DNA from 3 places in the Paenibacillus sp. 22594 genome. Region 3 is predicted to be linked to each of the others. Evidence: riboswitches for the same ligand, from Rfam matches in the RefSeq annotation. Region 3 holds a riboswitch; each other region holds the start of a gene.
What was found. Region 3 has a riboswitch for thiamine pyrophosphate ahead of ACTJKB_RS19980 (ABC transporter ATP-binding protein). Riboswitches for the same ligand answer to the same signal wherever they lie in the genome.
Positions count from the first base shown of each region.

Region 1 (10,204 bases), on a different contig from region 3:
AACCGCTGGAAGCATTGCTGAATACAGAGATGACTTCCTGGCCCACATTCGTTCCGCTGTCTACACGCCGAGAGAAGGCATACAGGTTCTGGGCGGACCACATTTCACGCTGGGTGCCTGTGCGGAGTGCGGGATTATTTTTGCGGATTTCATTCAGTTTGGCAATATGCTTATAAGTGCTGGTATTCTCATTAAAATAGTTCTCGAGGACATTGCCGCCCGCATCCCGTTTCACCATGGACCAGCGGTTCCAGGTATCAGCGATCCCGCCTGTCATAATCTGACCGTTGCCGTTGCCTTTATTCTGCTCTGTACCCTGGAAGACCACGGGTGTTCCACGGACAGTAAAGATGAAGGACAAAGCATTTTGCATTTTATCCAAGTTGCCGCCTGCTTCCGTCAAAAAGCGGTTGCGGTCATGATTGTCGATAAAGGTAACCATATGGTTCGCATTTCCGTTGTAATAAGAATCCTGAGCGAGCGTGCTTTTGATGTTGGAATCAAAGGACTGCCCGTAAGCAAAACTGTTCAGCACCGAGAAGAACATAGGGAAATCAAGCATGCCCCATTCCTTGTTGTTGCCTACCCAGCGGGAGACAAATTCGGCGTTGCCGTCAAAGTTCTCACCAAAGGTATTCACGCCTAAAAGATTCTGCAGTTCACCGATGTCTGTCGGCTTGACCAGCTTGGCAGCATCCACGCGCGCTCCGTCCGCACCCGTATAGTCAAACCAGCCTTTAATAGAATTAAATACAGCCTGTTTGGCGGCAGGAACGTCAAAGTCGATATCATCCAGCCCGCCAAGATCGTGATTCTCTAAATAATCCTGAGCCCATTGATCGTATCTTCCGTCTGCCAGCGACCAGTTAATATCACCATTATGGTGATACCAGGCCGGATTATTAAAAGGCGCCGCAGGCTGCAGACCTGCTATATCATAATACGCCTGACTGCCCAGCATATAGTCCCCAATATGATTCGGCACTACGTCGATAATCACCTTAATGCCAAGCGCATGGGCGGAATCCACCAGTTCCTTAAGCTTCTCTTTGGTTCCAAAGTAAGGATTGGCCTTATTGGGATCCTTTACGTTGTATCCGTGGTAGGCTGTGTTTTTTCCTGTACCGTTGTTATCGCGGTTAGTCATCTGCGGTTCTGCCACCGGAGAAATCCAAATCGCGGTATATCCCATGTTATGAATATAAGGCAGTTTGTCGATAATACCCTGCCAGTCTCCGCCTTTCATGTAGCGAAAATCATCCTCGGAAGCTTCTCCGTAACGGATAGCGGCACCAGTGGCATTATTAGAGGTATCCCCATCATTGAAGCGGTCAACCATAATCTGGTAGATCGTGTCATTCTCAGTAACAGTACCAATGCTCGCTGCTTCAACCTCTGCGGCTGGCAGCACAAACAAGTTAGCCGTAATGGACAGAACAATTGACGTGATTAATGCCGGAATAAGCCATAGCTTGCGTTTCATTCCTCATCTCCCTCTCATAAGAGCGCATATCGAACCATACTGCCTGTGAATACCCTTCCATCACTTGCAAGACGATGCTGCGGACAAGGAAACCGGTTTCCCTCATAAAAATTACCATGGCTATGTATGCGTTGTCAAGTATTATAATTAGCGTCCGCTGACGGTGATCTCCTGGCTTTTGTCCCAAGGTGACTCGTCCCTGCCCCAGAAAAAACAAAATTACTCTGGCGGGGGAAGTCAAAGGCACTTCTACCTTTCATTTCCTCAAACAACCCTCTTCGGGCGAAATCAGAGGCACTTTTACCTTTCTTTTCCTCAACACAGCCCGCTCTGGGGGAAATCAGAGGCGCTTTTACAATTCATTTCCTCAAATAGCCCACTCCGGGGGGGAATCAAAAGCACTTCTACCTTTCTTTTCTTCAAACAGTCCACTCCCGGCGAATGCAAAAAGCCCTCCCCCATCAGCAATGGAAGAAGGCTTGCGGAATATCTATAATCTAGCTTCATTTCACAGCTTATTTAAAAACCGGTTCCCTGAACTGCGCCAGCTTGGCTGCAGAATCCTTTTCCACATCTGCATGCAGACTGTTGCCGTGCGCGTCCATGGTCACAATGGCTGCGAACCCGTCCACTTGTAAATGCCACATGGCCTCCGGAATCCCGAACTCCATGAAGTCGACGCTGTTCACCTTCTTAATGCACTCCGCATAATACTGCGCCGCGCCGCCAATGGCATTGAGGTAGACACCGCCATGCTCCTGCAGCGCCTGTAATGTCTTGGGACCCATTCCGCCTTTACCGATCACGGCACGAATGCCGAATTTCCGCATAATATCACCTTGATACGGCTCTTCACGAATGCTGGTAGTCGGGCCTGCCGCTTTTACATGCCAGCCTGCATCGTCCTTCAGCATGACCGGGCCGCAGTGATAGATCACCGCCCCGTTCAGATCCACCGGTGCATCATGATCCATCAGATACTTGTGGAGCGCATCGCGCCCGGTATGCATCTCTCCTGACAGAATAACTACATCTCCCACCCGAAGACTGCGGATATCTTCCTCACTGATCGGAGTAGTCAGCCGGACCTCACGGGATTCTCCAGCAGCTGCTGCCGCTTGCTCCCCGGCCGGATTCGCTGCTGCTTCAGCAGCCGAGAGCACCGCAGGTGCTGCAGTAATCGTGGCATCCTCTGGAACAACACCGGAGCCTGCACCGTCTGCAGCGGCGCCAACAGCCTCAAGCACAGCAGCAGGTGCAGAGCTATCTTCCGTCTCTACGGAGATTCCCGTACCGCTCTCATACAGCCATTCCTGAATCGTTCCGGCTGCCGGATCAACCAGGATGCCCTGGCGGCGGAACGCCCAGCAGTTATAGGCTACGGAGACGAAAAAGCTGGCCGGCAGCCGGTTCATTACACCAATCTTGCAGCCCAGCAGTGTGACTTCACCGCCAAAGCCCATCGTACCGATACCCAGTTTGTTAGCATTCTCCATAATATAGTCTTCAAGCTTGGCCAGATCCTGTATGGGATTCACATCCTCCACCTTGCGGAACAGCTGTTTCTTGGCAAGCTCATACCCGGTGGTACGGTCCCCGCCAATGCCGACGCCGATGAAACCGGCACTACAGCCCTGGCCTTGTGCCTGATATACCGAATGAAGGATGCATTTGCGGATGCCGTCGAGATCACGGCCTGCTTTGCCAAGGCCCTCCAGTTCCGCAGGCAGGCTGTACTGAATGTTCTTGTTCTCGCAGCCTCCGCCCTTCAGAATCAGCCGCACCTCTATGCTTTCTTCTTCCCACTGCTCAAAGTGAATCACCGGAGTCCCTGCACCCAGATTATCCCCGCTATTCTCACCCGTCAGCGAATCTACGGAATTGGGGCGCAGCTTGCCATTCTTCGTCGCACGGATAATGGCGTTATGGATATCCTTCTTCATCTCGATCTGATTCACACCCACAGGTGTATGAATGATAAAAGTCGGCATCCCTGTATCCTGACAGATTGGAGATACCTGGAGCTCAGCCATGCCAATATTCTGCGCAATGGTAGTGAGCGCGAGGCCGGAGCGGGTAGCCCGGTCCTCCAGAGCACGTCCCTTGGCTACTGCCCGGCGTACATCGCCCGGCAGGTTTGTTGAGGTTTCCACGATCAGATCATACACGCTGTTTTCAAAATGCTGCATCTTCAGTCCAGCTCCTCTCCATGCGTTCGCGGTTGTCCAAACTCTGTTACAATTAGTTTTATCATAACATATTAAACCACGCATGAAAGGGGTTACGTAAAAATTGAATTACCATTTTTCAGCCTATTTGTACCGGCTTCAGTATATCCAGCGCTGGAGCCTCATGCGAAGCACCGCACCGGAGAACGTGGCGCAGCACTCGTTCCAGGTTGCCCTGCTGTCCCATATGCTCTGCTCCATCGGCAACGTCCACTTCGCCCGCTCGCTGAATGCCGACCGTGCGGCCGCAATGGCGCTGTTTCACGACGCCACTGAGGTCTTCACCGGCGATATTGCTACGCCGGTCAAGCACAACAATCCGCGTCTGCTGTCCAGCTTCCGCGACATGGAGCGGGTCGCCGCCGAACGGCTGAAGGGGATGATTCCGCAGGAGCTTACTTCTGTCTACGCACCGCTCCTGCAGCCTCAGGACAGTCCTTCCGGCTCCGAGGATGCCCTTTTGCTGCGTTATGTCAAAGCTGCAGATCATCTCGACGCTTATTTGAAATGCGTCTGGGAGGTCGCTGCAGGCAACCGTGAATTCGCAGCAGCCAAGGTGCAGACCGCAGCCAAACTGCGCGGTCTTGAAATGCCGGAGATGGAATACTTTCTGATTCATATGGCTCCCGGCTTCGAGATGTCCCTGGATGAGCTGTCCGCCGGTTCAGACGGAGGACAACCGGTGGATGGCGCGGACCACATGTTATAAACAATGGGCTCCTATGATCGGACCCGTAGGAGCCTCAATCAAATTCTAATCAGTGGATACAGAACGGGCTGCTTCATGCAGGAATAGCACCAGAGTTCCATAAGATTTAAGATTTACGCTCTACTTGGACCAACATTTCAGTAATCTTTTTCAACCTAGTGCCTTGCTTCTTGGTTTCAGGTTTCTAATAGCAGTCCTGCAGACAGCTACGGACCCTAAAGCCGTTATTTTCTCTGGAGGATACATCTAGTAGGGCTAACGGACTGTATCGCGCTTATCGCCCCTCTAACAGGCATTTTTCGGGTGAATCTCCGAGAATAACTGCACTCTAGTCCGTTAGCTGGGCGAAACCATGGCTTACGCTTGATATAAGAGCTCCTCAGTCCGTTGCAAGGCAATGGGCTGCCCCTACTCCAAAAGAAGAAAACGGTTCGCTTGATGATTCCATTCATGGAGATTGATGAACGCCACCGGATCTTCTCACACTCTCCAGCCTCGCCAGATTTCCTGCATGCTTTTCTGACAATTAGCACCTTAGCACTTTAGCACTCTTGCCACGGCAACCCTTATTATGCCTGTAGCTTCAGCAGGTCCCAATCCTTGAAGACAGGCTGCAGGCCGGCCGCCTGAAGCATATCCGTGATCTCCTGCACATTCCGTTCATCCGAGATTTCGAATTGCGGAGTCCCGCCATCCTGGGTGTGTCCCCCTACTTCGGTGGAGACACCTGCCGACATTTTGGTGATCCCAAGATGGATCAGATGATCCCGCAGGGAGGCGGGCTCCCGGGTGGAAAGGGTTATGCCGGAGCGCGGCAGAAACAGGCGATACGCCAAAATAATCTGCACCAGCGCACGGTCGGTGACATCGCTGTCCGGGTTGAACTCGCCCAGATACGGACGAAAGCGCGGAGCGGATAAGCCGATTTCGCATTCCGGATATTTGTCCTGCAGATAGCGGGCATGCATCGCGGTCATGAAGGCTTCCTGGCGCCAATCATACATGCCCAGAAGAGCACCGATGTTGACAGAGCGGAAACCGGCCTGACAGCCCCGTTCGGGGGCATCCAGACGGTTGCGGTAGACTCTTTTGGGACCTTTCACATGCAGCTTGCGGTAGGTTTCCTGGTGGTAGACCTCCTGATACAGGGTCAGCCCGTCCACTCCCGCTTCCCTAAGCTCCCGATACTCTTCAGTGGACAGCGGGTTCACCTCAATACTGACAGAAGAGAAGTACTCATGCAGAATTTCTACGCATTCCTTCACATATGTGGCCGGACTCTCCCTGCGCGATTCCCCGGTCAGAATCAGAAGATGGCGCAGGCCCGTGGAGGAGATTGCTATAGCCTCTTGTCTGACCTCCTCCAGAGTCAATCTTTTTCGCGGAAAATCATAAATCGAGCTGAAGCTGCAATACGTACAGTGATTCACACAGAAATCAGCCAGGTACATCGGTGTGAACAGCTGCATCACATGCCCAAAATGCGTACGGGTCAACCGCTGCGCTCGCTGAGCCATCTCCTCCAGACAAGATTCCGCAGCCGGAGACAGCAGGGCCTGCAGGTCTTTTTCATCCAGACGATCCTTGAGAAGCGCCCGCTTCACATCCTCCACCCGGTACTCCCGCCACAAGCTCTCGTAAGGCAGTTGCTCCAGACGAGTCAGTGGTTCAAAAAAGCTCATGTTACTCCCCCATTTCCGTTAGCTTGTGAGTCACTTCAGAAATCCGGTCAAAGGCGAAGACGCGACAGCCGTCTCTTCCACTGGACCGAGTCCAGCCAAATAAGCCTTGCGGCCTGCAACTACCGCCTCGCGAAAGGCTTCTGCCATTAGCAGCGGATCACGGGCGGTAGCGATTGCCGTATTGAGCAACACAGCGGATGCGCCAAGCTCCATCGCTTCTGCCGCTTCGGAGGGGCGGCCGATACCGGCATCGACGATCACCGGAAGATCCACCTCAGAGATGAGAATGCGCAGCAGCTCTTTGGTGCGCAGGCCGCGGTTCGAGCCGATGGGTGAACCCAGCGGCATAATGGCGGCGGCTCCCGCTGCTTGCATCCGCAGCGCGGCTGAGAGGTCCGGGCTCATATAGGGCAGCACTACGAAGCCTTCTGCGGCCAGTATTTCCGTAGCCCGGATAGTCTCCAGGTTGTCCGGCAGCAGATATTTCTGATCATTGATGACCTCAATCTTGACCCAATTACCAAGGCCGGCGGCTCTGGCCAGTCTGGCGATCCGCACAGCTTCCTCGGCATTGCGCGCACCCGAAGTATTCGGAAGCAGAGTCATATGGGAAGGAATATGGCTAATAATATTGTCCTGGCTCTCCGGATCTACACGGCGCAGGGCAACCGTGATCACTTGTGAGCCTGAAGCTGAAACCACCTCGGGAATAAGTGTATTGCGGCTGTATTTGCCGGTGCCGATGAACAGCCGGCTCGATAACGTAATGCCGCCAATCACGAATGGATCTAACATGAACTCGCCTCCTGTAATGAAATTCGACAGCGTGAAAATAAATTCTTATATTTTATGATAGCCTCACGGCATCAGCCCCCGCCCACAAAATGCACCAGCTCCAGCCGGTCGCCTTCACATAATGCCACCGCCCCGTAATGCTCCTTGCTGACAATCTCACCATTTCGTTCCACGATCACAAGCCGAAAGCTCCATTCAGGCCGGTTTAACAGATCGGCAACGGTCCGGCAGTCTTCCGCAACTACTCCGGGTTTGCCATTGATGATTAGATTCATGCCTTCTCACCTCCTTCACGTGGTCACCCACGGTACATTCAAACACACAGATCTTACGACTCCTGGAGCGCCAACCAGTAAGCACGGGCAGCAGCTACAGGGTCATCCGCTCCGCAAATGCCGGACATGACCGCAATCCCGGCAGCACCGTGACGGATCACCTGACCTGCATTACCAGGCTCCACCCCGCCGATAGCAATCAGTGGAATGCGGGTGCTACGGACCGCTTCCTCCAGTAGCGCCAAACCGCGCCCCCGCTGACCGGGCTTGCAGCCAGTAGGGAAAATATGCCCGAACAGGCAAAAGTCCGCCCCTTGCCGGCCTGCTTCAGCGGCTTCTGCCGCGGAGTGCACTGACCTTCCCAGCCGGAGACCGGAAGCGGCTGCACGGGCTGCTGCAGGCGGCAAGCTGTGCCAGGCTAGCTGGACAGCACCTGCACCGGCGGCAAGCGCAACATCCAGCCGATCATTGATGACCAGACAGGATGCGGGGATTCCTGCACGCATCAGCTGCTCTGCCATGCCCAGCAGCTCCAGGGCAGACCGGTGCTTTTCCCGCAGATGAATATAGTCCACGAGCGGATGCACAGCGGCCGCCAGGCTGACGAACCGCCCCGGCTCCAACTTCCCATCAGAGATCAAATGAATTTCCGCCAATTCTTCACCTCCTGCTCCACTCTTTTGCGACAAACGGGCAACACAAAAAAACCGCCCCCGCGATAGGAGGCAGTCATAAATTTGTACAGGAATACGGGTGTAAGAAATACAACCCCGCTGCAGTTCATTCATTCTCCGCTTTCCTACGCTGGTTTTAACCAGATCAGGTTCAAAGGGTCCGAACGTCACGTTCGTCTCAGCCTTGCGGCACCCCTAGGGACAATTGCTGTATTCAGTTGCTGACGTGGTTCATATTAACATATTATTCCTCGGAAAAGCTATCCCTTTTACCGAAAGCTTCACTGCTTGCAAGGGACATAAAAAAGAGCAGACCGCATGGGCCTGCTCTTGAACCGTTATATTTTCCGAAACCGACTGGCCGCACAGTAACTTCTAGCCGTTGACAATTTCCCCGCCGTTAACATGCATTACCTGACCGCTGACATAGGATGAATCATCCGAGGCCAGATAGACATAGGCTGGCGCCAGCTCTTCCGGTTGTCCCGGACGCTGCATGGGCTGTGTACCGCCGAACTCGCTGACCTTTTTGGCATCAAATGTGGATGGAATCAGTGGTGTCCAGATCGGACCCGGAGCGACAGCATTCACACGGATACCCTTTTCCGCCAGATTCATCGACAACGAGCGGGTGAAGCTGAGAATCGCGCCCTTGGTGGACGAATAGTCCAGCAGCTGCGGACTGCCGCGGTACGCGGTAATCGACGTCGTGTTGATGATTGTGGAGCCCTTTTTCAGATGCGGCATAGCTGCCTTGGTCAAATAGAACATAGAGAAAATATTCGTACGGAACGTCCGCTCCAGCTGCTCGGAGGTAATATCCTCGATCTTGTCCTGCGGATGCTGCTCGGCCGCATTGTTGATCAGGATGTCCAGCTTGCCCAGTCCCTCCACCGCCCGGTTGATCAGATCCTGGCAGAACGCTTCTACGCCGATGTCACCGGCAATCAGAATACACTTCCGTCCCTCCTGCTCCACTTGGCGTTTGGTCTCTTCGGCATCGGAATGCTCATTCAGGTAGGAAATGACCACATCCGCACCTTCTTTGGCAAAATGAACGGCAACCGCCCGTCCAATACCGCTATCGCCTCCCGTAATGAGCGCCGCCTTACCCAGCAGTTTGCCTGCCGCCTTGTAGCTGGAAGTTTCAAATTCAGGGCGCGGATTCATCTCGCTCTCGATACCGGGCTGATGATCCTGCACCTGGGGAGGCAAGGTTTTGGTAGTCTGCTTATTTTCTGGCATGATCCATTCTCCTTTCGCTGTGTACCTTTTGTTGAAGTAACCACATCGTATTAGGATGGCTTATGCATCATCAATTATACAATCGCTTTCGTTATGTTACTTACCACACTTCCCGGCTGTCCAAACAAAAATACAGTCGTTTTTGACGTAAAGGGCCGATATAATTTAGTGAAGTATAGATCCGAGATGAGATTCGGAGCGATTAACCCATAGGATAAGGAGGCGCATAAGTTATATGACCAGAAATGCACGGAGCATCATCGTCGCGGTCAAAGGAGTCATTTTGCATCAAGGCAGAATCCTGCTCGTACAGCGGGCAGCTGCAGATGTGATAGGAGCAGGCAGCTGGGAATGCCCCGGCGGAAAAATGGAATTCGGAGAAGGCCTGGAGGCTGCACTGGAGAGGGAGATTCAGGAGGAAACCGGACTCACGGTCACGGTGGAAAAGCTATTGTATGCCGTGTCCTTTCTGACCGATCCGGGCAGGCAACTCGTCATTATCACCTACTGGTGCCGGACCGATGAGAATAGAGTGGTGCTCTCCGAAGAGCATGCAGACTATAAATGGTGTACCCGTCAGGAGCTTCAGGCCCTGCTCCCACCCGGGATACAAGCGGAATTTGAGAAAAGCAATGTGTTTTCGTCAGAGGATCTTTTATAAGATATGCAGGCCAGAATGCAGTAAAAGCCCGCCCCCTCGAACCAGGGGCAGGCTTGACGGTTTGGCGAATAATCACCCATACCAAGTGGAAACGGCTTGGCCGTCCTTTTAAGGGACGGAATCCGTTTCAGCGAGAAATAGAAGGATGATTTATAGCGTGAAACCTATAAATCCTTATATTTCTAGATAATGTGTCTATACACCATGAAAAACACCATTACGATCAGCACAACCATCAGCAGCAGGCTCATGGTGCGAAGCTTCGCGGTATGGTCTGACACATCACGGTTCTCGCGCATGCCGGCTGCAGCCAGACGCAGCGGCTTGCCCATGATGCCGCCCAAGGCAAACATCGCCAGCAGGAGTACAACCACGATAACCATCCAGGCTACGGTGTAATCCCCCTGAGAGATCATGTATCCGCCGGTCAGCAGCTGAATGACAAGACCATA
Region 1 is NZ_JBQENA010000001.1:1,122,373-1,132,576, forward strand. It holds gene ACTJKB_RS05220 (carbohydrate binding domain-containing protein) at 1-1,483, opposite strand, end outside; gene ACTJKB_RS05225 (fumarate hydratase) at 1,999-3,672, opposite strand; gene yfbR (5'-deoxynucleotidase) at 3,776-4,420, shown strand; gene thiH (2-iminoacetate synthase ThiH) at 4,990-6,102, opposite strand; gene ACTJKB_RS05240 (thiazole synthase) at 6,133-6,897, opposite strand; gene thiS (sulfur carrier protein ThiS) at 6,969-7,172, opposite strand; gene ACTJKB_RS05250 (thiamine phosphate synthase) at 7,226-7,828, opposite strand; TPP riboswitch at 7,952-8,053, opposite strand; gene ACTJKB_RS05255 (SDR family oxidoreductase) at 8,222-9,091, opposite strand; gene ACTJKB_RS05260 (NUDIX hydrolase) at 9,327-9,752, shown strand; gene ACTJKB_RS05265 (hypothetical protein) at 9,935-10,204, opposite strand, start outside.
Region 1: linked by a shared signal. The riboswitch ahead of ACTJKB_RS05250 (thiamine phosphate synthase) and the one ahead of ACTJKB_RS19980 (ABC transporter ATP-binding protein) in region 3 are both predicted to bind thiamine pyrophosphate.

Region 2 (10,204 bases), on a different contig from region 3:
TCAGGCCCTCTGCCTACGCCAGCCATCCAGGTGTCCAGAGGGCCGGGGCCCTTGGGGTCCCCCTTGGCTAAGGGGGATTTAGGGGGATCGAAAATTTCTCACTCGAAAACTATGGAAAGGGGTTATTTCATGTTAGCCAAACGCATCATTCCCTGTCTGGATGTTAAAGACGGGCGGGTAGTCAAAGGCGTGAACTTTGTGAATCTGCGCGATGCCGGGGATCCGGTGGAGCTGGCGGCATTGTATGACCGGGAAGGCGCCGATGAGCTTGTATTTCTGGATATTTCCGCCTCTGTGGAAGGCCGGGCCACGATGGTTGAAGTCGTGCGGCAGACCGCAGGTGAAATTGCCATCCCCTTTACAGTGGGCGGAGGGATCTCTACTCCGGAGGATATGAAGCGCATCCTGCGCGCGGGTGCGGACAAAATCGGTATCAATACAGCGGCGGTCAATAATCCGCAGCTCATTCTAGAAGGGGCCCGGCGTTTCGGAGCCCAGTGTATTGTAGTGGCGATGGATGCCAAATACAATGAGGCTTGGGGCGAATGGGAAGTATATACGCACGGCGGGCGCAAGCCTACGGGAATCCGTGCGCTGACCTGGGCCAAGGAGGCCGAGAAGCTGGGAGCCGGCGAGATTCTGCTGACCAGCATGGATGCGGACGGCACCAAGGATGGCTTCGATCTGAAGCTGACCGCTGCGGTGAGTGACCTGCTTACCATTCCCGTGATTGCTTCGGGGGGAGCAGGGAAGATGGAGCATTTTTATGATGTATTTACGGAAGGCAAAGCCGACGCTGGACTGGCGGCGACGATTTTTCACTATAAAGAAATTGCCATTCATGATTTGAAAGCAGATCTGAAGCAAAAAGGGGTAGAGATCCGATGAGCGAAGCAGAGCAATTAACAGCCCAGAGCCAACAGGAAGTATTAGAGGGCATCCGCTGGAATGAAGCTGGACTGCTCCCTGCCGTAGTGCAGGATGCGAACAGTCTGGAAGTGCTAATGGTTGCCTATATGAATAAAGAATCCCTGCAGCTATCGCTGGAGAGCGGACAGACCTGGTTCTGGAGCCGTTCGCGCAGCGAACTGTGGCATAAAGGGGGGACCTCCGGCAATACCCAGGCTATTACTTCCATCCATTATGATTGCGACAGCGACACTCTGCTGTTGAAGGTGGTACCGGAAGGGCCAGCTTGCCATACAGGGGAAACTTCCTGTTTCTTCCGTGAGCTCCCGCTGAGCCATCCGGCAGCAGCAGGCAGCGTTAAGGGACCAACTGCCGCGACTGCCTCGCAGGGGCTGAGCGACAGTGAGCGTTTTGCCGTTCTCGGGGAGCTGGAGCGGGTGATTGCCGAGCGGGAAGCAGAACGGCCGGAAGGCGCGTATACAACCTACCTGTTCGATAAAGGTGTTGATAAAATTCTGAAAAAAGTGGGCGAAGAGGCCTCGGAAACGATCATCGCCGCCAAAAATAAAGACAATGCCGAACTGCGCCTTGAAGTCAGCGATTTGATCTACCATCTGCTGGTGCTGCTGCAGGAGCGCAAGCTTCCGCTGGATGAGATTATGGAGGAACTGAGCGCCCGCCATGAACGGCCGCGCCGTGATTAGGAAGGAGCCTTCAGCATGCGTATTGATTACCATACCCACCATGAGCGCTGTGGACATGCAGTAGGAACCCTTGAACAGTATGTGCAGCGGGGTATTGAACTGGGGCTGGAGCAGCTCGGTTTATCTGATCACCTGCCGCTTCTTCATGTAGACCCGGATACCTACTATCCAGAGATGGCGATGCCGTTATCCGAGCTTCCCCGCTATGTGGACGAATGTCTGAACCTCAAGGAGCGTTATCGCGGAAGGATCGAGCTGCGTGTAGGACTGGAAGCCGATTATATCGAAGGCTATGAGGAGCAGATCCGTGAGCTTTTGGCACCGTATCCCTGGGACTATTTGATCGGTTCGGTGCATTTTCTCCGAGAATGGGACATTACGGATTTTCGCCAGACGCATGGCTGGGAAGGTCAAGATGTGATGGAGGTTTACCGCCGGTATTATGATGCTGTACGGAAGTCGGCGTTATCGGGATTATATGATATTATAGGACATATGGATGTTATCAAACGGTTTGGCTACGGTCCACAGACACCGGAGGGTAAGGCCAAGGTGCGGGGGATGGAGCTGGAGGCGCTCGGGGCGATAGCGGGCAGCGGCATAGCGATGGAGCTTAACGCATCAGGGCTTACCAAGCCCTGCGCGGAGATGTTTCCCGCTGAGCATGTGCTGCAGCAGGCTTTGAAGCTGGGCATACCGCTCACCCTGGGCTCTGATGCCCATGATCCAATGAAGCTGGGAGACGGCTTGCAGGAAGCCCGCAGCTTGCTGTGGCACACCGGTTTCCGCGAATTGGCTGTGTTTGAGGGTCGTGTCCGCACAATGGTTCCGTTTGAACTATAAATTTTGATCCCCAGGAGGGTACTATGCATCATCATCAATTGCGTATTTTTTCCGGTTCGTCGAATCCGAAGCTGGCCGCTGATATTGCGGAGCGTCTGGGCGCACCGCTGGGCCAGATTAAGCTGACCCGCTTCAAGAGCGGCGAGATTTATGTGCATTATGAAGAGAGCATCCGGAACTGTGACGTATTTTTGGTGCAATCCCTCGCTCACCCCATTAATGAGCTGTTCGTAGAGCTGCTGGTCATGATTGATGCGGCTAAGCGGGCGTCGGCAAGAACGGTAAATATTATTGTGCCTTACTACGGCTATGCCAGACAGGAGCGCAAATCAGCGCCGCGCGAGCCGATATCGGCTAAGATGGTTGCTGATGTGCTTACAACCGCCGGAGCTACCCGTGTGATTACAATTGATCTGCATGCGGCGGCTATTCAAGGCTTTTTCAACATTCCGGTAGATCACTTGACGGCACTTGATCTGATCAGCGGATATCTGAAGGTTAAAGGCTTGTCCGACCTGGTTGTGGTGTCTCCCGATGCAGGCCGTGCCTCCATGGCAGAGAAGCTGGCTAGCCGTCTGGACTCGCCATTTGCTATTATGATCAAGAAGCGCCCGGCTCACAATGAATCGGTGATTACACATGTGATTGGTGATGTAGAGGGACGGACGCCTATCATTATCGAGGACCTGATCGATACAGGCACAACGATTGTGAATGTGGTGGAAGGCCTGAAGGAGCGCGGGGCGAAGAACAGCATCGTTTGTGCTACTCATGGCCTTTTTTCGGGGGATGCACTAAGCCGTATGGTCCACCCCAATATAGATGAAATTGTCGTTACCGATTCCATTGCACTGCCAGATGATCATTCCAGCCGGTTCACTGTGCTCTCCGTAGCACCTATGCTGGCTGAAGCCACACGCATTATTATTGAAGGCGGTTCTATTGATAAGCTGTTCAGAGACGCGGGGATTTAATTCCTGTGTCTTTTTTATATTAGGACAAGAGCCAAACCAGATTGAACAATCAGGGGGCTTGAATGGCTTTTTGAAGCTTTTTCCTCCTGTGGAGTCCCTTCCAATCTTGAGAATCCCCCTGTCACATGTGGTATACTGTGTGAAGACAGTCGGGACCAAAAATGGAAACGACGGCACTTAGGTGGGAGTCCGGGCAGGTGTTTGCTGCCGCTCTCCTATTTTTCGTGAGGATAAGGAAGCTTACAAAGGGAGGTGCCTTGCTTCCATGATTGAGAGAACTTCAGAGAATAACGCGGTGAATGGTAACGTGATTCCCGTCACTCTGGATGCCAATTTTTTCTTTGAAAGAGCCGTACGGTCATTGGACCGCTTTCAATATGATAAGGCATTGAAGAATTTTCGCAAAGCTGTTGAATATGAGCCGGAAAACCCGGTGAATCATTGCAATATGGCGGGTATATTATCCGAGATGGGGAAATACGAGGATTCCAACGACATCTTGACTCATGTTCTGGAAGAGATTGATCCGTCTATGACAGAGTGCCACTTCTATATGGCTAATAACTACGCTAATATGGAAAACTTTGAAGAGGCGGAGCGCAGTCTTGTGACCTATCTGCAAGAGGATGCAAGCGGTGAGTTTCTGGCCGAGTCCGAAGAGCTGATGGAACTGCTGCAGTATGAGCTGAATCGGCCCGCTCCGCTAGTCCGGATCCGCAGCCGGGAAGGTGTGGTGGAGCATGACAGAGCCCGGAGTCTTTTGGAGGAAGGTAAATTCCCGCAAGCGGTAAAGCTGCTTGAAGAGATTGTCCTGAATATTCCGGACTTCCTGGCGGCGCATAACAATCTGGCTCTTGCCTATTTCTATATGGGCCGCTTCGCCAAAGCCAAGGAATGTCTTGGCGAAGTGCTGAAGCAGGATCCGGGCAACCTGCATGCTCTCTGCAACATGGCGATTTTCCTGCAATATGCTGGCGATCAAGACCAGCTTGCGGGATTGGTGCGTATGCTTGAAGCGACAGTGCCTTTTCATCAGGAGCATGTTTTTAAAATGGCGACAACGATGGGCATACTGGGCAAGCACAAAACTGCATATGGACATTTCCGCCGTCTGCTGAAGGATGAAGAGGTTGGCGGTGATGCCGGTTTGTACCATTATTGCGCGGCGGCGGCCAGCAACAGCGGGCTTCATACTGAGGCTGTACGCTGCTGGCAGATGGCCGCCAGGCTGGACCCGGAATCAGCAGTGCCGAAATTTTTCCTGTCCCAGATGCAGCTGGCACAGTCAGAGGGCAGGCCGCTGCCTCCGGTAAGCTATAATTATCAGCTGCCTTTTCAGGAGCAGTTGAAGCAGTGGAAGAACAATACGAACAGCTTCACGGAAGAAGTACAGAATAATCCACTGCTGCGCGCTTCGTTCTTTTGGGCGCTGCGCTACGGTGATGCCGGCACGAAGCTCCAGGTGACAGAAGCGCTGCGCTGGATTGAGGACGATGAAATATCCGATGTTCTGAAGGGAGTCTCGGAGCAGGAACCGCTGCAGGAGGCTGCGCTTCTCAGTCTGCAGCGGCTGATCGGCGGCAGTCCGGAGGAAAGTGTAATCCAGAGGGCCGTTCAAGAACCGGTTGTGCCAGGCCATAAAGGGCCGCCAGAGTGGAAAGAAGATTGGCAGCGGATTATAGATCATATGGCTGCTGTGATGGACCGGAGATTGGATGCCGCCCAGAAGAGGGATGCTGAGCTCCTTTGGAAGCAGTTCATAGCCCGCCTCTACCCGGATGTCCCCTTGTTCCGGCATGCAGAGGGCTGGTGTGCGGCTCTGGAATATTTAACTGCCAAGCTTCATGGTCATCCGGTTACCTACCGTGAGGCTGCCCAGCATTACGGCGTTTCCGTCTCCATGGTAAGCCGGTACGCACGGCGTATTCATCAAGCATGCGGGTTGACGCAGGACGGGGCGGCAGCAGACATTTTGCCGCCATTTACGGAAAATATCTGACCCTAAGGAGGACTTGCTAATGTACAAAACAATTGTAATCGGAACAGGTCCGGCAGGATTAACTGCTGCGATTTACCTGGCACGTGCTAACCTCAGCCCCCTTGTTATTGAAGGATTGCAGCCAGGAGGACAATTGACTACGACGACAGAGGTAGAGAACTTTCCTGGTTTTCCTGAAGGTATTCTAGGTCCGGATCTGATGGATAACATGCGCAAGCAGGCAGAACGCTTTGGGGCTCAATTTAAAAATGGTTGGGTGGATTCTGTGGATTTCTCGCAGCGCCCTTTCAAAGTAACCGTGGATGGTCTGGGTGTACTGGAAGCAGAGTCGGTGATTATATCAACTGGTGCTTCGGCAAGATACCTGGGCATACCGGGAGAGCAGGAGAATGTCGGACGTGGGGTTAGTACCTGTGCAACCTGCGACGGTTTCTTTTTCCGCGGTAAAAAGATAGTCGTGGTCGGCGGCGGCGATTCCGCAATGGAGGAAGCCAGCTTCCTCACGCGGTTCGCTTCCAGCGTAACCCTGGTCCACCGCCGTCCGGAGCTGCGCGCTTCGAAGATTATGCAGGACCGGGCGCGGGAGAACAGCAAAGTAGCCTGGGCACTGAACCGCACGCCGCTTGAAGTGACCCTCGGGGATACCGGGGTAAAGGGACTTACCGTCCGTAACAATGATACGGGTCTTGAGGAGCTCGTGGAAGCAGATGGCGTATTTGTCGCTATCGGCCATACACCGAATACCGCTTTCCTGGGCGGTCAGATTACTACGGATGCCAACGGCTACATCGTTGTGAATCCGGGGACAACCGAAACCAACATTCCCGGCGTGTTCGCTTGTGGGGATGTTCAGGATACCCGTTACCGGCAGGCAATTTCCGCTGCAGGAACCGGCTGCATGGCTGCTATGGATGCCGAGAAATATCTGGAAGGCGCTATGGTACATGACTGGAGCGAAACGCTGGATAAGTAACGACAATGCTGGTTAAGCAAATTTTTTGATTGACAACATATACCTTCTAAATTAGATTGTATGTAATTAGATAAGATACCCACTAGGGGAGCCTGAATAGGCTGAGACGGGGAAATTGAATTCCCGGACCCTTGAACCTGATCTGGATCATACCAGCGTAGGAAAGTGGAGCCGGACCTTTTTTGAGCACAGCCGTATTGGGCTGTTCATGAATAAAGCCGCTCCAGGTGGAGCGGCTTTTTGCTGCGTGCTGATCTTATCTGAATGGCTCACAGAGCGATGAGGAGGAGATAAGAATGTCAAATTCATCAAAAAAGGAACAAGTCGATCTTTCGGGATTTCCCGCAAGCCGTAAGGTGTATGTAGAGGGCTCGCGTCCGGATATTCAGGTTCCGATGCGTGAGATCCATCTTAGCCGGACCGAAGGTGTTGCGGGGGAAGAGGACAATGCGCCGCTACGTGTCTATGATACCAGTGGTATTTACACCGATGCCGCTGAAGATACCGATGTTCGGAAAGGGTTGCCTCCGCACCGCTTAAGCTGGATTGCGGAGCGCGGGGATTCAGAGGAGTACGCCGGGAGAACCGTTCAGCCCGGAGATTCCGGATTAGCTGCAGACCGGACGTCGGCAGAAGGGTTCGCTGGCTTGAAGCGAAATCCTTTAAGAGCACGTGAGGGCCGCAATGTCACCCAACTGCATTATGCGCGGCAGGGGATGATTACACCGGAAATGGAGTTTATCGCGATTCGCGAGAATACCCGGCCTGAATTTGTAAGGGATGAGGTCGCTGCCGGACGGGCCATTATCCCGGCTAATATCAACCATCCTGAGAGTGAGCCGATGATCATCGGCCGTAACTTCCTGGTTAAGATCAACGCGAACATTGGGAATTCCGCCGTCTCATCTTCCATTGAAGAGGAAGTGGAGAAGATGAGATGGGCGACCCGATGGGGTGCCGATACGATTATGGATCTCTCCACTGGTGCAAAAATTCATGCCACCCGCGAATGGATTATCCGCAACTCACCAGTACCGATCGGCACAGTGCCGATCTATCAGGCGCTGGAGAAGGTAAAAGGAATAGCCGAGGATCTGACCTGGGAGCTGTACCGCGACACGCTGATTGAACAGGCGGAGCAAGGTGTGGATTACTTTACCATTCATGCCGGGGTGCTGAAGCGGTATATCCCGCTTACTGCCGGAAGAATGACCGGAATTGTGTCCCGAGGCGGCTCCATCATGGCGGCCTGGTGCCTTGCACATCAGCAAGAGAACTTTTTATATACACATTTTGAAGAAATCTGTGAGATTATGAAGACTTATGATGTGGCCTTTTCCTTGGGAGACGGACTGCGCCCGGGCTCCATCGCCGATGCCAATGATGAGGCTCAGTTCGCTGAGCTGGAGACGCTTGGGGAGTTGACAGCCGTCGCCTGGAAACATGATGTTCAGGTGATGGTCGAAGGTCCGGGGCATGTGCCGATGCACAAGATCAAGGAAAATATGGACAAGCAGCTCGAGCTCTGCCAGGAAGCCCCTTTCTACACCCTAGGTCCGTTAACCACGGATATTGCCCCGGGTTATGACCATATTACTTCGGCGATTGGCGCGGCGATGATCGGCTGGTTTGGGACAGCGATGCTGTGCTATGTTACGCCCAAGGAGCATCTGGGGCTGCCTAACAAGAATGACGTGCGCGAAGGAGTTATCACCTACAAAATTGCTGCTCATGCTGCAGATCTGGCTAAAGGCCACCCGGGTGCCCAGGATCGGGACAATGCATTGTCCAAGGCTCGGTTCGAGTTCCGCTGGCGTGACCAGTTCCATCTGTCGCTTGACCCAGAGCGGGCGCTGGAGTACCATGATGAGACTCTTCCTGCCGAGGGTGCCAAAACAGCGCATTTCTGCTCCATGTGCGGTCCCAAATTCTGCAGCATGCGCATTTCGCACGATATCCGTAATTCGTTCAGACTGAGCAAAATGCTATAACTGGAACGGGCTTTATAAGAGGCTGTTTCCCTTGCTGTAACAGGCGGAGGAAGCAGCCTTTTTCTATATCCATGAGTTGGCATACAGGCATGCCGGCAACAAAAGCGGGGCCAATTCATTTCTGCTTTGCAATGAATAGTTGCAGGTATATAAGTTTATAATTTAGTGACTGCAATCACTCTTCGGCCCTGTACCCTATGCTAAGCTGTTGTTGAGAAAGGTTATCAATTGGCATGAAGCTAAGCTGCAGGAGGAGAGTGCAATGAGCAAACACCTTAACATGGATGAGTCCATATTCGAGCTGGTCAGTCGTTATCCGGAGGCCGTAGACATTATGGTTGAGCTGGGTTTCCGCGATATTACGAAGCCTGGCATGCTGCAGACGGCGGGCCGGTTCATGACCTTGTCTAAAGGAATCACAATGAAGAAAATGGATCGCGAAATCGTCCGGCTGGCTTTTCAGAGCCATGGCTTCGAGATTATTGAATAGATCGCTGAGATTAACAAGTGGAATAGAGAAGGGGAGAGAACGATGAGCGAACTGATTAACAACCGTGAAATGGATATTCCTGAGCAGACACGCCGCCAAGCTATGCTTAAGGAGATTATTAAGGAATTGCATGCCGGAAAAAGTGTAGAGGAAGTCAAAGCGCGTTTTGCAGAAGCGGTAGGTGATGTTACGGTAGCAGAAATTTCCGCGATGGAGCATTCCCTGATGACGGAGGAGGGGATTCCTGTAACGGAGGTACAGCGCCTATGCTCTGTGCATACGGCCATTTTTAAAGGCTCAATCCAGGAAATTCACCGTTCTAACAAGCCAGAGGAGCAGCCGGGACATCCTGTCCACACCTTTAAGCTGGAGAACCGTGAGATTGAACGGCTGGTGAACTTCCGCTTGCAGCTGCATGCCGATAAATTCCAAAGGAATGACAGCGAAGAGATGATTTTCAAACTGCTGGAGGATCTGAGCCTGCTGCTGGATCTCGACAAGCACTACAGCCGCAAAGAAAATCTACTATTCCCTTACCTTGAGAAATACGGCATTTATGGACCAACCAAGGTAATGTGGGGAGTGGATGATGGTATTCGCGGCATGATTAAACAGGCAAAAGCGGCGCTCAGTGCGTACAACGGGGAAGCTGCGGAGCTTGGAGCTCTTCTGACGAACATTATCCAGGAAGTAAATGAAATGATCTTTAAGGAAGAAAATATTCTGCTGCCGATGGCGCTCGATAAGCTGACTGAAGATGAATGGGTCAAAATCGCCCGCGAAAGCGACGAAATTGGCTTCTGTCTAACTGCACCGGAGCAGGAATGGATTCCTGAGCGTGCCGCAGAACCGGAGGGAGCAGCCGTGCAAGCGGAAGAAGGAGAGGGAGAAGGAGGATTATCGCCGCAAGGCTTTATCCGCTTCGAGACAGGCCTGCTGTCGCTGCATCAGCTGGAAACAGTGCTGAATCATTTGCCTGTCGACCTGACATTTATTGATGAAAATGATGTGGTCCGTTACTTCTCGCATGGAAAAGAGCGGATCTTCGCCCGGACTAAGGCTGTCATTGGACGCACGGTGCAGAACTGTCACCCGCCGCAAAGTGTGCATGTCGTTGAGAAGCTGCTGGAGGATTTCAAGGCGGGCCGCAAAGACGCGGAGGATTTCTGGATTGCCATAAAGGATAAATTTATCTACATCCGTTATTTCGCAGTACGTGACGAAGCGGGCAACTACATGGGCACCCTTGAATTTACCCAGAACATCGCCCCGATCCGCGCACTGGAGGGACAGAAACGGATTTTGTCGGAGTAGCCGTCTA
Region 2 is NZ_JBQENA010000007.1:401,177-411,380, reverse strand. It holds gene hisF (imidazole glycerol phosphate synthase subunit HisF) at 130-888, shown strand; gene hisIE (bifunctional phosphoribosyl-AMP cyclohydrolase/phosphoribosyl-ATP diphosphatase HisIE) at 885-1,613, shown strand; gene hisJ (histidinol-phosphatase HisJ) at 1,629-2,456, shown strand; gene ACTJKB_RS22805 (ribose-phosphate diphosphokinase) at 2,480-3,430, shown strand; gene ACTJKB_RS22800 (tetratricopeptide repeat protein) at 3,696-5,429, shown strand; gene trxB (thioredoxin-disulfide reductase) at 5,449-6,402, shown strand; TPP riboswitch at 6,477-6,583, shown strand; gene thiC (phosphomethylpyrimidine synthase ThiC) at 6,699-8,393, shown strand; gene ACTJKB_RS22785 (DUF1858 domain-containing protein) at 8,656-8,883, shown strand; gene ACTJKB_RS22780 (DUF438 domain-containing protein) at 8,926-10,197, shown strand.
Region 2: linked by a shared signal. The riboswitch ahead of thiC (phosphomethylpyrimidine synthase ThiC) and the one ahead of ACTJKB_RS19980 (ABC transporter ATP-binding protein) in region 3 are both predicted to bind thiamine pyrophosphate.

Region 3 (10,204 bases):
ACAGAACCATCATGAACCAGCGGCCGGCCATGGATTGCCGGATTTGCAGACTTGTGGCTTCTGAGTTAATAGACTGGAATTTGGAGTACTCTGCCGATTCTTTGGTGAACAGTTTCATAAGGGGATATCCGCTGATGCTGAGTGTCTCCTGGATGATCTGATTTTGATCTGAGATTTTTTCCTGGGTCTGCTTGGCCAGTTTCCAGCTGATATTGCCCATTTTGCGGGTAGGGAAGATAAATAAAGGGATTACAAGAATGCCGACCAGCGCCAGCTTCCAGTTCATGATGAACAACGTAACCGCAGTAGAGACGAGAATGAACAGATTACTGGCAAAATTGACTACTGTACTGCTGAATACACCCTGCACGCCTGAAATGTCGCTGGTCATACGTGTGATGACTTCACCCTGCTGTACCCCGGAGTAGAACTGTAGCGGCATTTTTTGCAGATGGCGGTACATTTGATTTTTCATATCGTAGACAATGTGCAGCGAGATAAATGAATTCAAATAGTTCTGCAGCACACCCAGCAGGCCGGACACGACAGTTGTACCCAGTGAAGCAAGAACCAGCAGAACGAGCAGCCGCAAATTTTTATCCGGAAGCGCCTGGTCGATAATCTGCTGGATGAACAGGGGAGGCAGGAGTCCAAGTACAGCGGTCACAATCAGCACCGCCATTACGAGCAGGGTTTGTTTCCAGTAGGGCACGAAAAATTTCACGATGCGTAGCAGGAGAGCTTTGCTGAGATTGGCTTTTTGCGCGTCGTCGTCGAATTTCAATCGGCCATGGGGGCCGCCCGGTCCAAAACCTCGGGACATTCTCATCACCAGCTTCTATTGATTTAGGAATTCAGATGCAGCAGCAGCTGTTTGTTCATATGAATGAGCTGACGCAGCTCATCCTCCTTGAATGGCGCCAGGGCTTCACCCAGCATCTTATGCGACCATGCTTCCTCGTTATACCGCTTGCATAATGCTTCGCCTTCAGCGGTGAGGGATAGTTTTGTCTCTCTGCGGTCCAGCTCCGAAACTGCGCGGGTGACCAGTCCCTTGAGCGCCAGAGCATCAATATGCAGACTGACCCGGCTTTTGTTAAATACCAGGCGTTCTGTGACTTCCTTCTGGGTCTGCCCCGGATGCTGCAGGAGGAAATTCAGGATGCCGATCTGATGCACGGTCAGCCCAAGGTCCGCCGCGCTTTGATGTGCCAGCTTCTTAAGCTGGCGGGCTACCGCAAAATAAGATTGATACACTTCTATGGTTTGCTCACGATCAGCCATAACTGCACCTGCCTTTAGAGAAAAGTTATCAATGTGAACTGTTTATAAAGTAAACCAATAATTTGGTATAGTCAAGCACGAACAACATTGACTAAACCGTCAGCATGTTTAATATTGGAAGTGCATACAGCTGAAGTCCTCAGGAAAGGGAGTACATAATGAAAATGGAATCATGGCAATATGAACGCGGCGGCAAAAGCATTACGATTCGGGAAGCAGCCCCCGCAGATGCCAGGCTGCTGTCTGAAATTCGGCTACAAATCGATGGAGAGACGGAGAATCTGGACAGGGAACGCGGGGAGGCGGTCATTGATACAGCAGGCTTTGAACAGCTCATCAAGGAGGATGCCGCTAACAACAAAAACCTCTTTTTGGTGGCGGTAGTAGACGGCAGGCTGGCCGGATTCTCCAGATGTGAGGGAACTAGCTTGAAACGCTTATCTCATCAAGTGGAATTTGGCATTGGTGTGCTGCAGGAATACTGGGGAGTTGGCATTGGCAGCCAGCTGCTGGCCGCCTCCATCAACTGGGCGGAAGCCAGCGGCATCCGCAAAATCACATTGAAAGTCCTGGAAACCAACCACAAGGCTATCGCGCTCTATCAGAAACTGGGATTTGAAGAGGAAGGTCTTCTGAAGAACGACAAGCTTCTATCTGACGGCAAGTATTACCACACCGTTGTAATGGGTAGATGGAGCTGAGTTTTCTTATTGTCATAAAAAAAGCACAACGCCAAGTGATGAACGGCGGCTGTGCTTTTTTGTGTTACATCACCTGCAGGAACTTCCGGGCAGCAGCGCTGATGTTGTCTGCACCGGCGATCGCAGAGATCACGGAGATTCCGTCTGCTCCAGCCTTCATTACAGGGGCTGCATTGTCCACGGTGATACCACCGATTCCAACCAGGGGAATGGTAAGTCCGCTGCGGCGCAGCGTTTCTATCACAGCGGTACCCTGAACCGCTTCAGCATCGTTCTTGGAAGAAGTGGGATAGACCGGCCCAACGCCCAGATAATCGGCACCGTCCGCAATAGCCTGTTTGCCTTCTTCCAGAGTATGGGTGGAGACCCCGATGATTTTATGTGCTCCCAGCCGCTCGCGGATCGAACCCGCAGGTTCATCGTCCTGTCCAACGTGAACACCGTCTGCATCCAGGGCAACCGCCAGCTCAATGTCATCGTTTACGATAAAAGGCACCCGGAACTCCAGGCAACGCTGCTGGAGCTGCCGGGCAAGCTCGACATAGGCCTGGCCGGTGAAAGCGGACCGGCCTTTTTCGCGATACTGGAACAAGGTTATCCCGCCGTCAATCGCTTCAGAGAGTGTTTCCAGTGGAGCTTTCCGGCAGTTCACACTGCCCATAATGAAATATAGCTTCAACAGTTTGCGCATATCTTCGCTGTCTATCCGCTGCATATCAGCGCTTCCCCCTCATTCTGTTCTGATAGGCGAAGTGGTTCGTCGGCCCGTGTCCGGAACCTATATTCAATCCGTCCTCAATGGCTGCATGGATAAAAGCCTTGGCTGTCTGTATCGCTTCAGGTACCGTTTTGTTTTGTGCAAGTTCTGCAGTGAGGGCGGCGGAGTAGGTACAGCCGGTTCCATGGGTATGCTGCGTTGCAATACGCGGACTTTCCCAATAAGTAAACTTTTCTCCATCATATACAAGGTCAGTCACCATAAGGTTATCATCATCATCATGACCACCCTTGAGCACCACGTAGCGTGGTCCCATGGCATGAATAAGCCTGGCTGCTGACTCGCGTTCTGTCATACCGGAAATCTTCATTCCACACAGAATTTCTGCTTCAGGGATATTGGGTGTTACAGCCAGGGACAGTGGCAGCAGATAGCGGATCAGTGCCTGCACGGCTTCCTGCTGGAGCAGGGGAGAACCGCCTTTGGCGACCATAACCGGATCAACGACCAGATGGTCCCAGCCATATTGGCTTACCTTTTCGGCAACTGCACGGATGAGTCCGCTACTGAACAGCATGCCTGTTTTGACAGCGTCCGGTGTAAGATCGGTTCCGATGGAATCAAGCTGTGCGGTAACGGCATCCGCTTCCAGTGGATATACGCCTTGAACACCTAAGGTGTTCTGTGCGGTAACCGCAGTAAGCGCGGACATGCCGTATACCCCCAGCTCCTGGAAGGTTTTAAGATCGGCCTGAATGCCAGCCCCACCCCCGGAGTCGGAACCGGCAATTGTCAATGCTTTGAATATTTTATTCCTTGTAGGCTCTGTCATCGCAAGGTCTCCTTAGGTGAAGCTGTTATCATTGTTCCAGACGCTTTATGCGGGAGCGCTCTGCGTATACTTCCGGGGTAACGAGAGCCAGCTGATTCAAGAACTCGATCTGGAAGCTGCCTACTCCCAGTTGGCGTGACCGATTGGCCGCAATTTCAGCGGCAACTCCATAGAAGGATAGAGCTTCTACTGCCGCTTCCAGCCAGGCGCCGCCGCTTGCTGCCAGGAAAGCGCCAACGACTGCACTGAGCAGGCAGCCGGTACCGGTCACCTTAGTCAGGACAGGATGGCCATTGCTGACAACATAGGTAGTGCTGCCATCCGTAATGATATCCTCCTTGCCGGTGATGATCACCACACAGTTCAGCTTCAGCGCAGCTTTTACAGCCAATGCCACCACATCACCGTCTCCGGTGCCGGCATCCACACCTTTGATGTTCCAGCTCTCGCCTACCACATGGGCCACTTCAGCGACGTTGCCGCGCAGCGCGGTGATCTGCATTTGGTTGACCAGCCTATGAGTTACTTCAGTGCGGTAAGCAGTGGCTCCGGCACCTACGGGGTCAAGGACAACCGGCACATGATGACGGTTCGCTGCCTGTCCGGCAATTCGCATTGAATCAATGGCATAGTCGTTGAGCGTACCGATATTTAGCACTACAGCACCAGACATAGCGGCAATATCCGCGACTTCTTCATGTGCATCCGCCATAAAAGGTGATGCCCCAAGTGCCAGCAGCCCGTTCGCACTGAAGTTCGCAACCACGATATTGGTAATGTTATGCACCAGCGGATTGCTGTCCCGCACTTTGGTTAAGTAAGACATGAGTATTCCTCCTGAAATTTTTGTCAGCCTTGATTCTATGAAATCACTTCGTACAAAACTCGCTCCGGAAGCGTAGACTTAGTTATATAAGCATTCCTAAATTCTCAATTACAAGTTAATAAAAGCCTCTCCGGTCTTTACCTCGCCATTCAGCAGCCCGTTATCACTTAGCCAGGTCTGTACCTTATCCCACGATGCAGGGTCCTGATAGCCAAACGGCTCACTGCCAGCGTCCATCAGGGGCAGCAGCAGCTCCAGGCTCTTGGACTCGATGTCCTTGTCGAGGGGGGCGGTGGCATCCTCGTGAGCGAGCAGAAGGTCAAGCGCCTCCTGCGGGTGATCCGCAACGAATTGCTGTCCTTTACGTGCAGCCTGGATAAACTTCTGGATGTAGCCTTCAGAATTCTGCAAACCCAAGTCGCTGGCGACCAAGACAAGCTCATAGTAATCGGGGACGCCGTAATCGGTTGGATTCAACGAAATGACCGGATGGCCTTCCTTTTCCAGAATCAACTGCTCATGGTTAATAAATCCGCCAATAATGCCATCGACACGCCCGGTTGTAATGGCTGGAATAAGGTCAAAACCCACATCGGTCAGGTTTACTGCTCCAGGATCTCCGCCATCGCTTTTGACCATGGTTTTCAGCATAGCTTCATAGAGAGGGATCGAAGAGTATCCGGCATTTTTACCTTCCAGGTCTTTTGGGCTCTTGAGCCCGCTGTCAGCCGGAACCATCAGATGATTTAGCGGATGTCTGACGATCGCAGCAACGGACTTCACCGGAATCTGCTCACCCCGTGCCATCAGCACCTGCGGCTGGTAGCTTAGGGCCAGGTCAACTTTACCTGCGGCTACGAGCTTCAGGGCATCATTGCTGTCAGCGGGCATTTGGATATCCACAGCAAGCCCTTCGTCGGCAAAATAGCCGTTCTGCTGGGCGGCGTACAGGAAGGAGTGGACTGCGTTCGGATACCAGTCGAGCATAATCGTTAGCTTGTGGGGCTGCCCGCCTTGATCCGCTGATGCAGAACTGGCTGGAGACTTATCATTGCTGTTCCCGCAGCCTGTCGCAGCAAGTCCCAGACACAGAAATAGCAATAACGGGACTAGATGGAGTTTCCTTTTTCTAAAGGGAGGTTCAGAAGGGATCAGTTTCATCGATGAATGCCTCTTTTCTGCAAAATAATTTTTTCGAGCAGCACAATAAATAGAAACAGAATGATTCCGAGTGCAGATAAAAGAAATACAGAAGCGAACATTTCCGCACTTTGCAGATTGCCCGCCATCCGGCGGCTGAAATAGCCGAGTCCCCGGCTGCCGCCCAGCCATTCCCCGATCGTCGCGCCAATGACGCAGTAGACCATAGAGAGCTTGAGACCAGAGAACAAAGAGGGCAGTGCAGGCGGAATCTGGGTCTTTCGCAGAATTTGCCAGCGGGTCGCACCGAGTGTGAGCAACAGTTCTTTGTACATAGCACCACTTTTGCGCAGACCGTCAAAGGTCCCTACTACCACCGGGAAAAAGGCAGTGAGGAAAACCACTGCAACCTTGCTCCATAGGGTATAGCCAAACCACATAATAAAAATGGGTGACAGCGCGATCAGCGGAATGGTCTGACTGATCACCAGCAAGGGGTATAGCGCCTTTTCGAGTGGAGTGAACATGTGCATTCCAGTACCCAGCAGCATGCCGCAGGTTGCCGACAGAACAAAGCCGAGCAAAACCTCCTGCAGAGTAGCAGGGAAATGTTCTCCGAAAAGCAGTTCTCTCTGCTCCATGAGTGCCGTCCATATAGCCGTTGGAGCCGGGAGAATGAATGCTGGGACAAGCTTCAGTCGCGCAGCGCTCTCCCAGCCGGCAAGAGTGACCAGTACCAGCAAGGCAAAGGGGCCATATTCGCGCAGAAAGGTTCTGCTAATAGATACTCTCATGCAGCCTCCGCTCCAAATTCTCCCGCAAAGTAATGAAATGCGGTTCATAGTTCATCCGGTAATGTCTGGGCCGCGGGATATCCACCGAGAATTCCTGTACACCGCCGCTGCCTCCAGACATCAGGTAAATCCGGTCACTGAGCAGCAGCGCCTCCTCTAGATCGTGGGTGATGAACAGAACCGTTTGCTTAAGACTGCCCCATAATTCCAGGAGCCAACGGTGCAGTTCACGCTTGGTTATGGCATCCAGTGCTCCAAAAGGCTCATCGAGCAGCATCAGCTCATTTCCGGCGGCAAGGGTGCGGAGCATAGCGATCCGCTGACGCATCCCCCCGGACAGCTCCTGCGGGTAGAGCCGCTCTGTACCTTCAAGTCCAAACCGGTCGAGCATTTCACGGATATTCTTTACAGCATCTGCTTTGCTGCTCTTTCGCTTCAGCTCCCAGGGCAGCAGGCAGTTGTCCATCACGGTTCTCCAGGGCAGCAGCAGATCCTGCTGCGGCATATAGGCGACCTGGCCCAGACGCGACGATGGATCGTCAGAGATCATACCGTGAACTTTGAGTTCGCCATCTGTATGCCTAAGCAGACCGGCGATGATTTTGAACAGGGTGCTTTTTCCGCAGCCGCTGGCACCGACAATGGAAATGAATTCGCCCTGGCCGATGTTCATTGAGAGTCCACTGAATACCGGAGTCTGCGGCGAAGCGCTGAAAGCATAGGACAGGTTAGTGATTGAGATCATATTCGTATGTATTAAGCCTCCTTTCATTGGCGACGCATCTGCTTCCGGGACTGCGGAAGCACAATAAAGACCCATCCGTCTCCAGGGGAGGCAAATGGGTCTGAAAGGTTCAGGCAGTAGGCGTGAAGCGGCACTGCTGATCGTTTCTGTTCCACTTCCCTCCGCTGGTATGATCCAGATCAGGTTCCAAGGGTCCGAAGCTTAAGGCTTCGTCTCAGTCATTAGACTCCCCTAGTGAAATAGCAGGTCAATATTATATTCGCAACTGCTAACTAATATAGCATATTCCAGAATGTTGTCAAAAGAAAGTGTGCTCAGGACCGCTGTAGTCCAGTTACGAATAGGGTTAGAATCCCTTCCAGGATATCCTTTTTGCCCGACCCGTGAAGCTTCTGCTGATAGAGATAGAGATCAGGGCTGAGGACCGCGATCAGAGAAGTTGCGGCAAAATGGGGATCAATAGCAATCAGCTTGCCATCATCTGCAACCCGCTTCAGACGCTCGGCCATAACTGCGTTCAGCCGCTGGAAAATCGGATGTTCAAACTGGGTGAGCTGTTTTTTGCCCGTGAATTCAGACTTGATCATCTGCAGTAGCTCAGCATGCTGGTCTATAAATTCCACAACCTGTTCAATACTGCTCCGCAGCTCTTCAATGGAGCTGTCTGCTCCAACAGAGGATTGGAGCTCCTGCTCCAATCGGGCAAGAAAACGTTCGGAGCTGGTGGAGAGCAGGGCAGAGCAAATTTCACCTTTGTCCGTGAATCTGCGGTAGAGCGAACCCTGGCCGATTCCTGCCCGCTTGGCAATGCCGTACATACTGACTGCTTCCAGACCGTTCTCAGTAAAAAGCTCTCGGGCAGCTTCAAGAATACGCTGGACATAAGGGTCCTGATTATTCCGGGAGGAGGATGGATTTGATTGTGGTGTTAGGTTTGAGGATGGATTGCTGCCTTGTTCTCTCGGGTTCATGACAGGCTCCTTTCAGAAATACAGCATATATTTACAGGAAATAAGTGAACTCCATTGACAGACCGGACAATTGTCCGTAGACTAAAAAATGTAACAACGGACAGTTGTCCGTTCAGAGATATATTATATCGATTAAGTTGTGCTGCGGTCAATGAGTCTACCTGCGCAGTTCAATTCAGGAGGAGATAGAGAATGGAGCAATCGCTGAAACCGGAGGCCGATTTTCGCCTGTCAAGCATTCTGGTTCCGCTGCTGGCCATCATTGCCGGTGTATTCATGGTGGTGCTCGACAGTACGGCTATGAATGTGGCTTTGTCAACGCTGGTCAAGGATTTTAATACGGATCTAAATACATTGCAATGGATTGTGACCGGGTACATGCTGGCCCAGGCCTCGGTGATTCCGTTGTCCGGCTGGCTGTCTGACCGTTTCGGAGCCAAGACAGTTTTTCTAACGGCAGTTATCGTATTCACTATGGGTTCTATTCTCTGTGCAACACCAAGCCGTGCAGAATGGCTGATTGCCTTCCGTGTCCTGCAGGGTCTGGGCGGAGGTTGTGTGCTTCCTGTCGGGATGGCATATGTGTACAAGCTGGCACCGAAGAACAAGGTAGGCGTAGTCATGGGGATCATGGGTATACCGGTGCTGTTTGCTCCGGCTATCGGTCCTGTGCTGTCCGGCTGGCTGGTGGAGTATCATTCCTGGCGCTGGATCTTCCTCATAAATATTCCTATCGGGATCATCTGTCTCCTGATTGGTTCGCGCAAGCTGCCGCAATCGGAACGCAGCCAGGTGCCCGGGATGGATAAGCTTGGGATGATTCTTGGGCCCCTTGCCTTTGCTTCTCTGTCTTACGGGGTGAGCCAGGGAGCGGACAGCTGGACTTCGGACAAAACACTGATCGGTTTATCCCTGGGTGCCGTGGCTTTAATCGCTTTTGTCATTGCTGAGTTTCGTTCGGAGACACCGCTCCTGGAACTTCGTATTCTTCGCTCGGTAGATTTCAGCACAGGGATTGTTGTACAATGGATTGCACAGTTCGGCTTGTACGGTGCGCTGTTCCTGCTCCCGCAGTTTCTGCAGCAGGCCCGCGGCTTCGGGGCATTTGATACGGGTCTGACGCTACTGCCCCAGGCGATTGCTTCTGGCCTTATGATGCCCATTGCCGGGATTTTGTTCGATAAGATCGGAGTACGCTGGCTGGTGGTTTGCGGACTCAGCCTTGTATCGGGTGCTTTGTACCAATACTCTCATGTGGATCTCACCACACAGAGCAGGGACCTGATTCTGCCGCTGATCATGTGCGGTGCAGGCATGGGAATGATGGTGATGCCAATGAATACACATCTGCTCAACAAGGCGCCAAGTCATCTGGTTAACCGGGTCACTTCCTTGACCAATTCCATGCAGCAGGTGATCAATTCTCTGGCTGTTTCCACACTGGTAACCATCTTGACTTCAAGAGCAGCAACGCGCGGGGCTGAAATGCAAGAGGCTGCGGCTGCAGCTGGCAAGAGCGCAACAGGAGCATCACCCGAAGCATTGAAGCTGGCTACACAAACCGTTCTTGCCAAAGGGTTTGATGACACTTTTCACATTATGATTTTTGTTGCCTTGGGCGGTGCTCTGCTGGGCTTGCTCCTGCGGAGAGGCCGCAGAGGCGGGGAAGGCGACTCAAAGTCAAAGGTGCAGCCTGAAATGATGCATGGTTAGTTTATGTAAGTGTAGTCAAAAGTTAAATAACATAATGTTTAGTTCAAATTTCTCCGTTCAGCATTCAGGTGCTGCGGGGATTTTTTTTTAGCATATGCTCTATAAGGACTGCGAAGTTGTTTCCACTTTTTGTACCTGATTTCACTGGGGAATTTAACATGTTTTGGGGTAAGCTATCCTAATACCGGCATGCTTAAGATAAGGAAAATAGCGGTTCAAACGCTTACATCATAATTCCGATGTTTATTATCGGAAAAAGTATTGACTCAGCTGACGTGAGGGTGTTACTATTCAACTTGCCGGTGAACAGCCGGTACATACAGAGAATGAGACGAGAGGGGTTATCTATCTATGAAAAAACTTAATCTGACTATCCTATTGCTGCTTACAGTGGTGCTGCTAGCAGCTTGCGGCAATAATAACAATAATGCCGGAGGCAAAAATTCAGCAGCGGAGTCTTCGGCAGCACCCACTGAAGGA
Region 3 is NZ_JBQENA010000006.1:161,144-171,347, forward strand. It holds gene ACTJKB_RS19940 (ABC transporter ATP-binding protein) at 1-829, opposite strand, end outside; gene ACTJKB_RS19945 (MarR family winged helix-turn-helix transcriptional regulator) at 847-1,284, opposite strand; gene ACTJKB_RS19950 (N-acetyltransferase family protein) at 1,443-1,985, shown strand; gene thiE (thiamine phosphate synthase) at 2,050-2,700, opposite strand; gene thiD (bifunctional hydroxymethylpyrimidine kinase/phosphomethylpyrimidine kinase) at 2,702-3,535, opposite strand; gene thiM (hydroxyethylthiazole kinase) at 3,564-4,379, opposite strand; gene ACTJKB_RS19970 (ABC transporter substrate-binding protein) at 4,470-5,522, opposite strand; gene ACTJKB_RS19975 (ABC transporter permease) at 5,519-6,295, opposite strand; gene ACTJKB_RS19980 (ABC transporter ATP-binding protein) at 6,279-7,040, opposite strand; TPP riboswitch at 7,180-7,283, opposite strand; gene ACTJKB_RS19985 (TetR/AcrR family transcriptional regulator) at 7,355-8,011, opposite strand; gene ACTJKB_RS19990 (DHA2 family efflux MFS transporter permease subunit) at 8,204-9,724, shown strand; gene ACTJKB_RS19995 (amino acid ABC transporter substrate-binding protein) at 10,076-10,204, shown strand, end outside.